4 regions of the Ralstonia psammae genome follow, and region 2 is predicted to be linked to each of the others. Evidence: predicted binding sites of a transcription regulator. Region 2 holds the regulator's gene; each other region holds the start of a gene.

Region 1 (2,200 bases), on a different contig from region 2:
GGCCACGTTGTGGTAGTCGGTGGTGAGCGTCTGCATGGTGGCGGCAGCGTTGGCAGTCGGGCGCACCAGGAAGGAGTCGCCGCTGTTCATCGTGCCCGACAGGTTGAGCGTGACACCGTCAATCGTGGTCGGCCAGCTCGTCACCGTCACCGAGGCGGAGCCGTCCGGGTAGTGCGAAACGGTGTAGGCGCCGCCCTGGTACTTGACCTGATAGTCGTAGCCCTGCCCCGCATTGGCGTTGGTGATGCTGGCAGTGAGCGCGCCGCTGCCGGTGTTGTTCGTGCTGGGCGCGACGCTCGGGCTGGCCACGGAGAAGAGGTCCGTGCCCATCTTGCCGTTGGCGTCCATGCCGAGCTTGTTCTGCGCGTTCACGTCGGCCGACACGGCCGTGGCCAAGCGGCCCAGGCTGTTCTGCGCCGGAATGAGCGTGTTGTTGCGGAAGTCCATCAGGCCGCCCAGCGCACCGCCGCCGAGCTGGCTGTCGTCGATGTTGACCGTACCGCCCGGGCTCTTGTACCCCACCGACAGCTGCGTCGGGTCGTACTGCGACGGCACCGCCGTCAACTGGTAGCTCTGGTTGCCTTGCACCAGCGCCTGGCCGTTGCCCACGTAAATGTTGAACTGGCCGTCGCCGGTCTGCACCACGCTCGCCTTGATCGACTGGTTGAGCGTCTGCACAAGCTGGTCGCGCTGGTCACGCAGGTCATTGGCCGGCTGGCCGGTCGACGCTTCCGCCTTGGAAATCTGGTCGTTCAACGAGGCGATCTGCTGCGCAGTGCCGTTGACCGAGCTGATCTGCGTCTGCACCTGCGTGTTGACCTGGTTGTTGAGCGAGCTGAGCTGCCCGGCAATCGAGTTGAAGCGGCTTTGCAGGCCCGCGGCCGCGTTCAGGAAAACCTGGCGGGCGGTGGTATCCGACGGCTTGGAGGCCAGGCCATCGGCGGCGTTGAAGAAGCTGGTGAGCGACGAAGTCAGGCCACTGTTGCTGTCCGACATGTACTTGCTCAGGCCCGACACCAGGCTGTTGAGCTGGTCGGCCGCGCTGGTCGAGGCCTGGCCGCTTTGCACCTGCGCAGTCAGGAACTGATCGTAGATGCGCTTGACGGTTGTGACGTTGGCGCCCTGACCGAGATAGCCCACACCGGCGTACAGCGGAATGTTTTCCGTCTGCACGGCTTCCTGGCGCGAATAGCCGGGCGTGCTGGCGTTGGCAATGTTGTTGCCGGTCACCTGCAGATTGATATCGGCAACCCGCAGGCCGGACGCGCCAATATTCAGAAGGGAGCTGCTCATAGTTGTCTCGGTGCGGGCAGCATGAAGCCGCCGAAATAAGCTCTAGAAACAACATCGGCCGGACAAGAACAAACTTGAGCCGGCCGTTGCCGCAAAAATATGATTCCTAGATCACTCAAGCGATCTGCTTGAGCACCGCCATGATCTTGTGGGCGTAGTTCGGATCGGTGGCATAGCCCGCGCGCTGCAAGCCCTTGGCGAACGAGGCCGCATCGTTACCGTTGCCGGCTGCCACCACGTTGCTGTAGCGCGGATTGTTGGCCAGCAGGTTGGCGTAGTCCTTGAAAGCCTCGGCATATGAGCTGTAGGCGCGGAATTTCTCCTGGACCTTATGGGCGACGCCTCCGACGTATTCGGTGGTGGTCACCACTGCGGTCTTGCCCGTCCACGCGCCGCCGGCCTTGATGCCGAACAGGTTGTGCGTATTCGTACCATCCTTGGCCTTGATCTCGCGGCGGCCCCAGCCGGACTCCAGCGCGGCGTGGCCGATCATGAAGTTGGCCGGAATGCCGGTTTCCTGCGCGGCCTGCGATGCGTGGCCGATCAGCTTGTTGTAGAAGCTGCTCATGCGCTCGCCGCGCGGCTCCGATGCCACCGTGGACAAGTCCACCTCGGCCGGCGCGCTCGGGGTCTGCGCCTGCGCGTCCGCCTGCTTGCGCAGGGCGGCCAGTGCGCGCTGCACGCGCTCTTCCAGGCCCGGGCGCGGCACGGTGCTGATGCCCGAGCCGTCGTCTTCCGTGCCGGGCGCCACTGCGGCGGCCATGCTGTTGAGCGACGAACGGGCGATGGCCTTGGCGGCATCGCTCGTGGCGCCGCCGGCACCGGGCAGCGCGGTATTGGTGGCCGTCGTGTTGGACAGCGCGGTATTCACCTTGCCGCCCGCATCCGGGTTCACGTGATTGGCCTG
Region 2 (2,200 bases):
TGACCACCCGCAGCCCAGTTGATCCCCACGCTCAGCAGCGAAAAACCGATCAGCATGATGACCGTGCCCGTCACCACGCGCGGGAACAAGCCGAGCAGCCGACCCATCAGCGGGGCAACGGCAATGCCGAACACGCCCGAAACGATCGATGCCCCGAAGATGCCGGGCAGCCCCATACCGGGCTCCACGCCGATGGCGATCATCGGTGCAACCGCAGCAAACGTGACCCCCATCATCACCGGCAGGCGGATCCCGAAGATCAGGAAACCGAGCGATTGGATGAGCGTGCCGATACCGGCCGCAAACAGGTCGCAATTGACCAGATACGACAGATCGCCCTTCGACAGGCCGAGCGCATTGCCGACAATCAGCGGCACTGCAATCGCACCGGCGTACATCACCAGCAGGTGCTGCAGGCCAAGCGCGAACAGGCGGGGCAGTGGCAGAAACTCGTTGACGGGATCGGCAACGGCGTCACCGATTGTCGACGAAGAATGCGAGGGTTGGCCGGGGGATGGGCGCATTGTCTGTCTCCTGGGGCCGCCCCCATGTCATTGCAGGGAGCGTACTTTTGGCGGATGGGGTGGGTTCCGTCCGCCAGCATTCATGCGGCGTGATGCCGCGTATTTGCCGGAATCTTGGAGGGCCTTCATTTTTATGTCAACAATTTCAATCGTTTTTTGTGTACATATTTTGCGTTCCAAAACGGGAGTGCGCTTCGAACATCGCCACGCCGTGATCAAGCGCACCCCACCCGCGTTTGCGCTGGCGGACAAACGCTGGACCAGCCCATCACCGATCTGGCCCATGCGCTGCAGGTGGCCGAGGTGCCCGCCGAACGGTTCGCCCGCTTCAAGCATGGCGAGACCCGTGTGTGGGATGCCGCCACCTCGCGCCTCGTTACTGAGGCCCCCAAAGAAAAAGCGCGGCCGCGAAATGACGCGCTGGCCGCGCAGTAAAAAATGGCAGGTAAAAACGGAAACTGAGCGCTGCCGTCAAAACCCCGGCAACGCAGCCCTGGCGACGCGTGAAGGGTTATGCCAGTGGCGCTCAGTCGACATCAGATCAGGTCGGCGTCGGCAACCATGCGCGATCACGCAGGCGCGAGCGAATGCGGGCAATCGCCTGGCTGTGGATCTGGCACACGCGCGATTCCGACACGCCCATCACGGCGCCGATTTCGCGCAGGTTCAAATCCTGCTCGTAGTAGAGGCTCATCATGAGCTTTTCGCGCTCGGGCAGTGCCTCGATGGCCGCGACAACCGATTCGCGCAGGTCGTGGTCCAGCAGTTGGTCCAGCGGCGTGGCGTCGTTCTCGGGCGCGCGGTTCTCGATGAAGGCGTCCGCGTCTTCGCGGTCGAAATCTTCGTAATACAGCAGCTGGCTGCCTTGCAGGTCGACCAGTTGCTTCTGGTATTCGGCCAGCGACATGCCCAGCGCCGCGGCGATCTCGGTTTCGGTGGGCGCGCGGCCCTTCTGCTGCTGCAGTTTCTGGATCGCCTGTTCGATCGTGCGCGCGTTGCGGCGCAAGCCGCGCGGCAGCCAATCCGAGCCGCGCAGCTCGTCCAGGATCGCGCCGCGAATACGCTGGGCCGCGTAGAACTCGAACTGCACACCCTGCGTTTCCTCATAGCGCGACAGCGCATCGAGCAAGCCCATCATGCCGGCCTGGATCAGGTCGTCCAGCTCAACGCTGGCCGGCAGCTTGACCATCATCTGGTTGGCAATGCGGCGTACCAGTGGTGCGTACGTGGCCATTTCGTCGGACTTGGTCTTGCGACCGGTTGCGGTGTACATATCCATGCCTGCCTTTGACGCTTCGTTCATGCTGCGCCTCAATAAACCAATTCGGCCGCGCCTGCGGTGGCGCAGGCCGTCGCAGTCGATGCCGACATTGACGTTGCTTGCGCCGATTCATCTGCCGGCTGTGCCGGAGCCCGCGCCGACATGACCACCCGCGACGGCGCACTGCCATCACCGGCTTGGGCCTCGGCGCTGGCCCAGCTCAACATTTCTTCGGCAAGCTGGCGGAAGGCCATGGCCGAAGGCGATGCGGGAAACGCGCTCGCCACGGGCTTGCCAAGCGAGAGCGCGAGTTCTACGTGCCGGTCCTCAGGAAGGTAGCCGGCGAAATCGATACGGGTGTTCAGGTATTGGCCCACGGTGTTGGCCAGGTTGCCGAACACGCGCACGGCGGAAT
Region 3 (2,200 bases), on a different contig from region 2:
GCGCCCCCGATACACACTGACCGTCTTGACGCTGATCTGCAGCGCCTCGGCAATCTCGCCCAGCGTGCGGCCCGAGCCCAGCATGCGCAGCGTCTGGAATTCGCGGTCGGAGAGGATGTCGTGGCGGGGCTTGTCCCAGTCGACATTCAGGTTGTCTGCCAGGACTTCCACGAGGTCCGAAGGCAGGTATTTCTTGCCCTTGGAGATGGCGTTGACGGCGGCCAGCAACTGCGGCTGGCTGGCGTCCATCGGCAGATAGCCGGCGGCGCCCGCCTTGAGCGCCCGCACGGCGAGCAGCGCTTCAGGGTGGCGGCCCAGTGCCAGCACGGCCAGGCGCGCATGCTGCTGGCGCACGGCCTTGATGATCTGGAATTCGTCTCCGGTGGCCGATTCCACCGAGAACAGCATGACGTCCCACTCGCGCTGGGCGAGCAAGTCGTTGTTGGCATCGCGCAGGTCCGGCACAGCCTCGATCTGCCGGGCCAGGCGCGAATCCTTGAGGATCTGGCGCAGGCCGACACGGGCAATATCGTGCGGTTCGACGATCAGTACATTGAGCATGGTGGGTGTTGCGGGTCAAACGCGGGCTCGTTTCGAGCTCGTCTTTCCGCCGGCAGGCTTTAGGCCGTACTGGCGGGCTTGCAACTCCCCATCTGTGCAATGTGCGGCGCTCTATATATAGAGAGATGCTGGCGCCTATGAACTGGTCGAACGAGTATAGCTGAGGGCCCGAAGGCCAAGAAGCAGGCACGCCGCCTCTTTTGGAGGGGTGTCGGATGTCAGGCGGCCGCAAGCCCAAACCGCCGCCGACGCACAAATTTGTCAAGGCGACCCTAAACTTTCCTCAGAGGCCACCGATAACCTGAGTACAACGCAGACCTGATCCCCTTCAAGTTGCAGGTCACGTTGCCCGGCCTAGCCGGAATTAGCAAACACGGGCAACAAACCATCGGGAAACTTAGGAGCCGTCATGTCCCTCAGCCTCAATACCAACATCTCGTCCCTGCAAACGCAGCAAGCTCTGTCGCAATCGCAGTCCGCTCTGCAAACGTCGCTGCAACGTCTGTCGACCGGCCTGCGTGTGAACAGCGCAAAGGACGATGCCGCTGCTTACGCTGTGGCTTCCAGCCTGACCACCACGCTGAACTCGCAAACCCAGGGTATCCAGAACGCCAACAACGCACAGTCGTACCTGCAAACGGCTGACTCGTACCTGGGCCAGGTTGAAAACAACCTGCAACGTATGCGCCAACTGGCTGTGGAAGCCAACAACGGCGGTCTGTCGACCACCGACCAGGCTAACCTGGACAAGGAATACCAACAGCTGGCCACCGCCAACAAGAACATCGAGACGAACGCCAACTACAACGGCGCCAAGCTGTTCGACGGTTCGGTGACCTCGACGACGTTCCAGTACGGCCAGAACGCATCGACCGATGTGGCGACCGTGACCAACGCCAACCTGGCAAGCTTCGGCACGCTGAGCGGCACGAGCGTGACGTCGACCGCCAACGCAACGGCAGCCCAGGGCAAGATCGACACCGATCTGGCCAGCCTGAAGGCCGCCCGCGCTGACCTGGGTGCACAGCAAAGCGGTCTGAGCTCGACCATCAACACGCTGACCTCGTCGAACACCGCCCTGTCGGCTGCCAAGTCGGCCATGGTGGATACGGACTACGCGTCGGAAACGTCGAACATGACCCGCCAGAACATCCTGCAGCAAGCGGGTACGGCGATGCTGGCGCAAGCCAACTCGGCACCGAACAGCATCCTGAGCCTGCTGAAGGGCTAATCGGTAAATTGGATGCCTCCCAGCCGCCTGGCGGTTGGGCCAAAGGCCGGCGCTCCTCGGGGCGCCGGCCTTTTTTCTTTTGTCGGATACCCCACTTTTTCGTGGGTGGCGTTTGCATAACCTGCCCTAAAGAAGCTGCGGCCCGTGCCGTTGTGTAGAGAGACTTCCGCCGGCGCAGACGCTTATCAGACCCGATCATGGCGACCACCACTACCACCTCTTCGACCAGCAACTACGTTCCGCCGATCTCGATTCCCGGCATCGGGACGAGCATTGACGTCAACTCGCTGGTGACCAGCCTCATGAAGGTGGAAAGCCAGCCGCTGACGCAGTTGCAGACGCAGCAAAGCTCGTACCAGACGCAGTTGTCGGCCGTGGGCACGCTCAAGAGTGCGCTGTCGACGTTCC
Region 4 (2,200 bases), on a different contig from region 2:
ACGGGCCGGTTCCTGTCGCAGCCAATCGAGCATCCGCTGCAGCCGCGCCGCGAGGTGGTCGCACCGCGCGCTGGCGCACGGGCTGTGCCCGAGCAATGGCTGACGGTGCATGGCGCCAAGCTGCACAACCTGCGTAACGTCACGGCGACGATGCCGCTGTCGCGTCTGGTTGCGATTACGGGTGTATCGGGCTCGGGCAAATCCACGCTGGCGCGCGATGTGTTGATGACAAACCTGCTCGATGCAGTCGGCCGTTCGGTGCTGTCTTCGCCGGCAACGCGCCGCGCACGCAAGGCCGCGCAGGCGGAGGTGCCTGACGCCAAGGTGCGTGCCAAGTTCGACGTCAAACACGACTGGCACGGCTGCGACAGCGTGACCGGCTGGGAAGCCATCGACCGCGTGCTGGAAGTCGACCAGACCCCGATCGGCAAGACGCCGCGCTCATGCCCCGCCACGTATATCGGCGTGTGGGACACCATCCGCAAGCTTTTTGCCGACACGCTCGAAGCCCGCGCGCGCGGCTATACCGCTTCGCGCTTCTCGTTCAACACCGGTGACGGCCGGTGCCCTGCCTGTGAAGGCCAGGGTGTGCGCACCATCGCCATGAGCTTCCTGCCCGACGTGAAGGTCGGCTGCGACGTCTGCCACGGCCAGCGTTTCAATGCGGAAACGCTCGCCGTCACCTGGCGCGGCAGGAACATCGGCGATGTGCTCACCATGGAAATCGACGAAGCGGTCGAGTTTTTCGGCGCAATGAACAGCATCGCCCACCCGCTCCAGTTGATGAAGGACGTGGGCCTGGGTTACCTGACGCTGGGCCAGCCCTCGCCCACGCTGTCCGGCGGCGAGGCGCAGCGCATCAAGCTCGTCACCGAATTGTCGAAGGTGCGCGATGACGTGACGCGCCGCGGCCAGAAGGCGCCGCACACGCTGTACGTGCTGGACGAGCCGACCGTGGGCCTGCACATGGCCGACGTGGCCAAGCTGATTCGCGTGCTGCATCGCCTGGCGGACGGCGGCCACAGCGTGATCGTGATCGAGCACGACCTCGACGTGATTGCCGAGGCAGACTGGGTTCTCGATCTCGGCCCCGAAGGCGGCGATGAGGGCGGCACGATCGTCGCGGCTTGCGGGCCCGAGGCGTTGACGCGCGTGCCGGCCAGCCATACCGGGGCCGCGTTGGTGCCGGTGCTGGCGCGCGGCAAGCTGGTCGATCCGAGCAAGGAAGGCGAAACGGTTTAGGGGTGGCGCGCGACGGTCTTCGCCCCCGGTGGAGGCCGTCCGCGCTGTGCGCCGCTTCGTGTGGCACCGGCAATTCTTTCGCTTTCCTGAGCAAACCCGGAAAAAAGCCTGCCCGAGCAGGGTTTGCCCTAAAGAAGTGCGCTGCGCTGCCGTCACATTGTGAAGATTGTGAAGAAAGCGTTTGCGCGCGCCCGACCATGGCTACCTCGTCCACGAGCAACAACTATGTTCCGCCGATCTCGATTCCGGGCATCGGTACGAATATTGACGTCAACACCCTTGTCACGAAGCTGATGCAGGCGGAAAGCAAGGGCATGACGCTGCGGCAGACGCAGCAGAAGACCTTTCAGACGCAGCTGTCGGCGGTCGGGTCGCTCAAAAGCGCGCTGGCAACCTTCCAGACGGCGATGGCGGCGCTGAACAACCCGGACACATTCACCGGCAACAAGGCCAGCGGGCACGACACGTCGATCCTCACGGCTACGCTGTCCAACACGGCGCCGGCGGGCTCGTATCAGGTCAACGTGACGCAGCTTGCACAGGCGCAGGTGCTGTCAGCCACCGGGCAGGCGTCCAGCAAGACGCCCATCGGCGGCGGCACGCCCACCACCCTCACCTTTTCATTCGGTAGCGTCTCCGGCGGCAGCTTTGCCGACGGCAAATACACCGGCGCCACCTTCACGCAGAACGGCAACCAGGCCGGCGGCTCGGTCACCATCGATCCGTCAAACAACACGCTCGCAGGCATCCGCGACGCCATCAACAGCGCCAACCTGGGCGTCTCGGCCAGCATCGTCAACGACGGCAGCAGTTCGCCCTACCGGCTGGTGCTGACGTCCACCGCGGGCGGCGCCAATTCGGAGATGAAAATTTCCGTATCGGGGGACCCTGCACTGCAATCCCTGCTGAGCCACGATCCGGCCGGCACGCAGAACATGAGCGAGGTCGCCACGGGCCG

The links. Region 2 encodes FliA, which starts transcription of late flagellar genes. Its sites were predicted from a motif close to CTAAAGTTTNNNNNNNNNNNGCCGNTA; they were not measured.
Region 1: flgK (flagellar hook-associated protein FlgK) is a predicted target of FliA. The motif match lies at 1,346-1,372, and genes of this name have one in related genera.
Region 3: R2N16_RS10715 (flagellin N-terminal helical domain-containing protein) is a predicted target of FliA. The motif match lies at 834-860, and genes of this name have one in related genera.
Region 4: fliD (flagellar filament capping protein FliD) is a predicted target of FliA. The motif match lies at 1,371-1,397, and genes of this name have one in related genera.

What each region holds. Positions count from the first base shown of each region.
Region 1 covers NZ_CATZBU010000004.1:239,362-241,561, reverse strand. The annotation lists gene flgK (flagellar hook-associated protein FlgK) at 1-1,293, opposite strand, end outside; gene flgJ (flagellar assembly peptidoglycan hydrolase FlgJ) at 1,409-2,200, opposite strand, start outside.
Region 2 covers NZ_CATZBU010000003.1:395,423-397,622, forward strand. The annotation lists gene R2N16_RS08545 (nucleobase:cation symporter-2 family protein) at 1-524, opposite strand, end outside; gene R2N16_RS08550 (hypothetical protein) at 639-959, shown strand; gene R2N16_RS08555 (RNA polymerase sigma factor FliA) at 1,066-1,827, opposite strand; gene R2N16_RS08560 (MinD/ParA family ATP-binding protein) at 1,836-2,200, opposite strand, start outside.
Region 3 covers NZ_CATZBU010000004.1:251,631-253,830, forward strand. The annotation lists gene R2N16_RS10710 (response regulator transcription factor) at 1-561, opposite strand, end outside; gene R2N16_RS10715 (flagellin N-terminal helical domain-containing protein) at 971-1,792, shown strand; gene fliD (flagellar filament capping protein FliD) at 1,990-2,200, shown strand, end outside.
Region 4 covers NZ_CATZBU010000008.1:126,181-128,380, reverse strand. The annotation lists gene uvrA (excinuclease ABC subunit UvrA) at 1-1,242, shown strand, start outside; gene fliD (flagellar filament capping protein FliD) at 1,440-2,200, shown strand, end outside.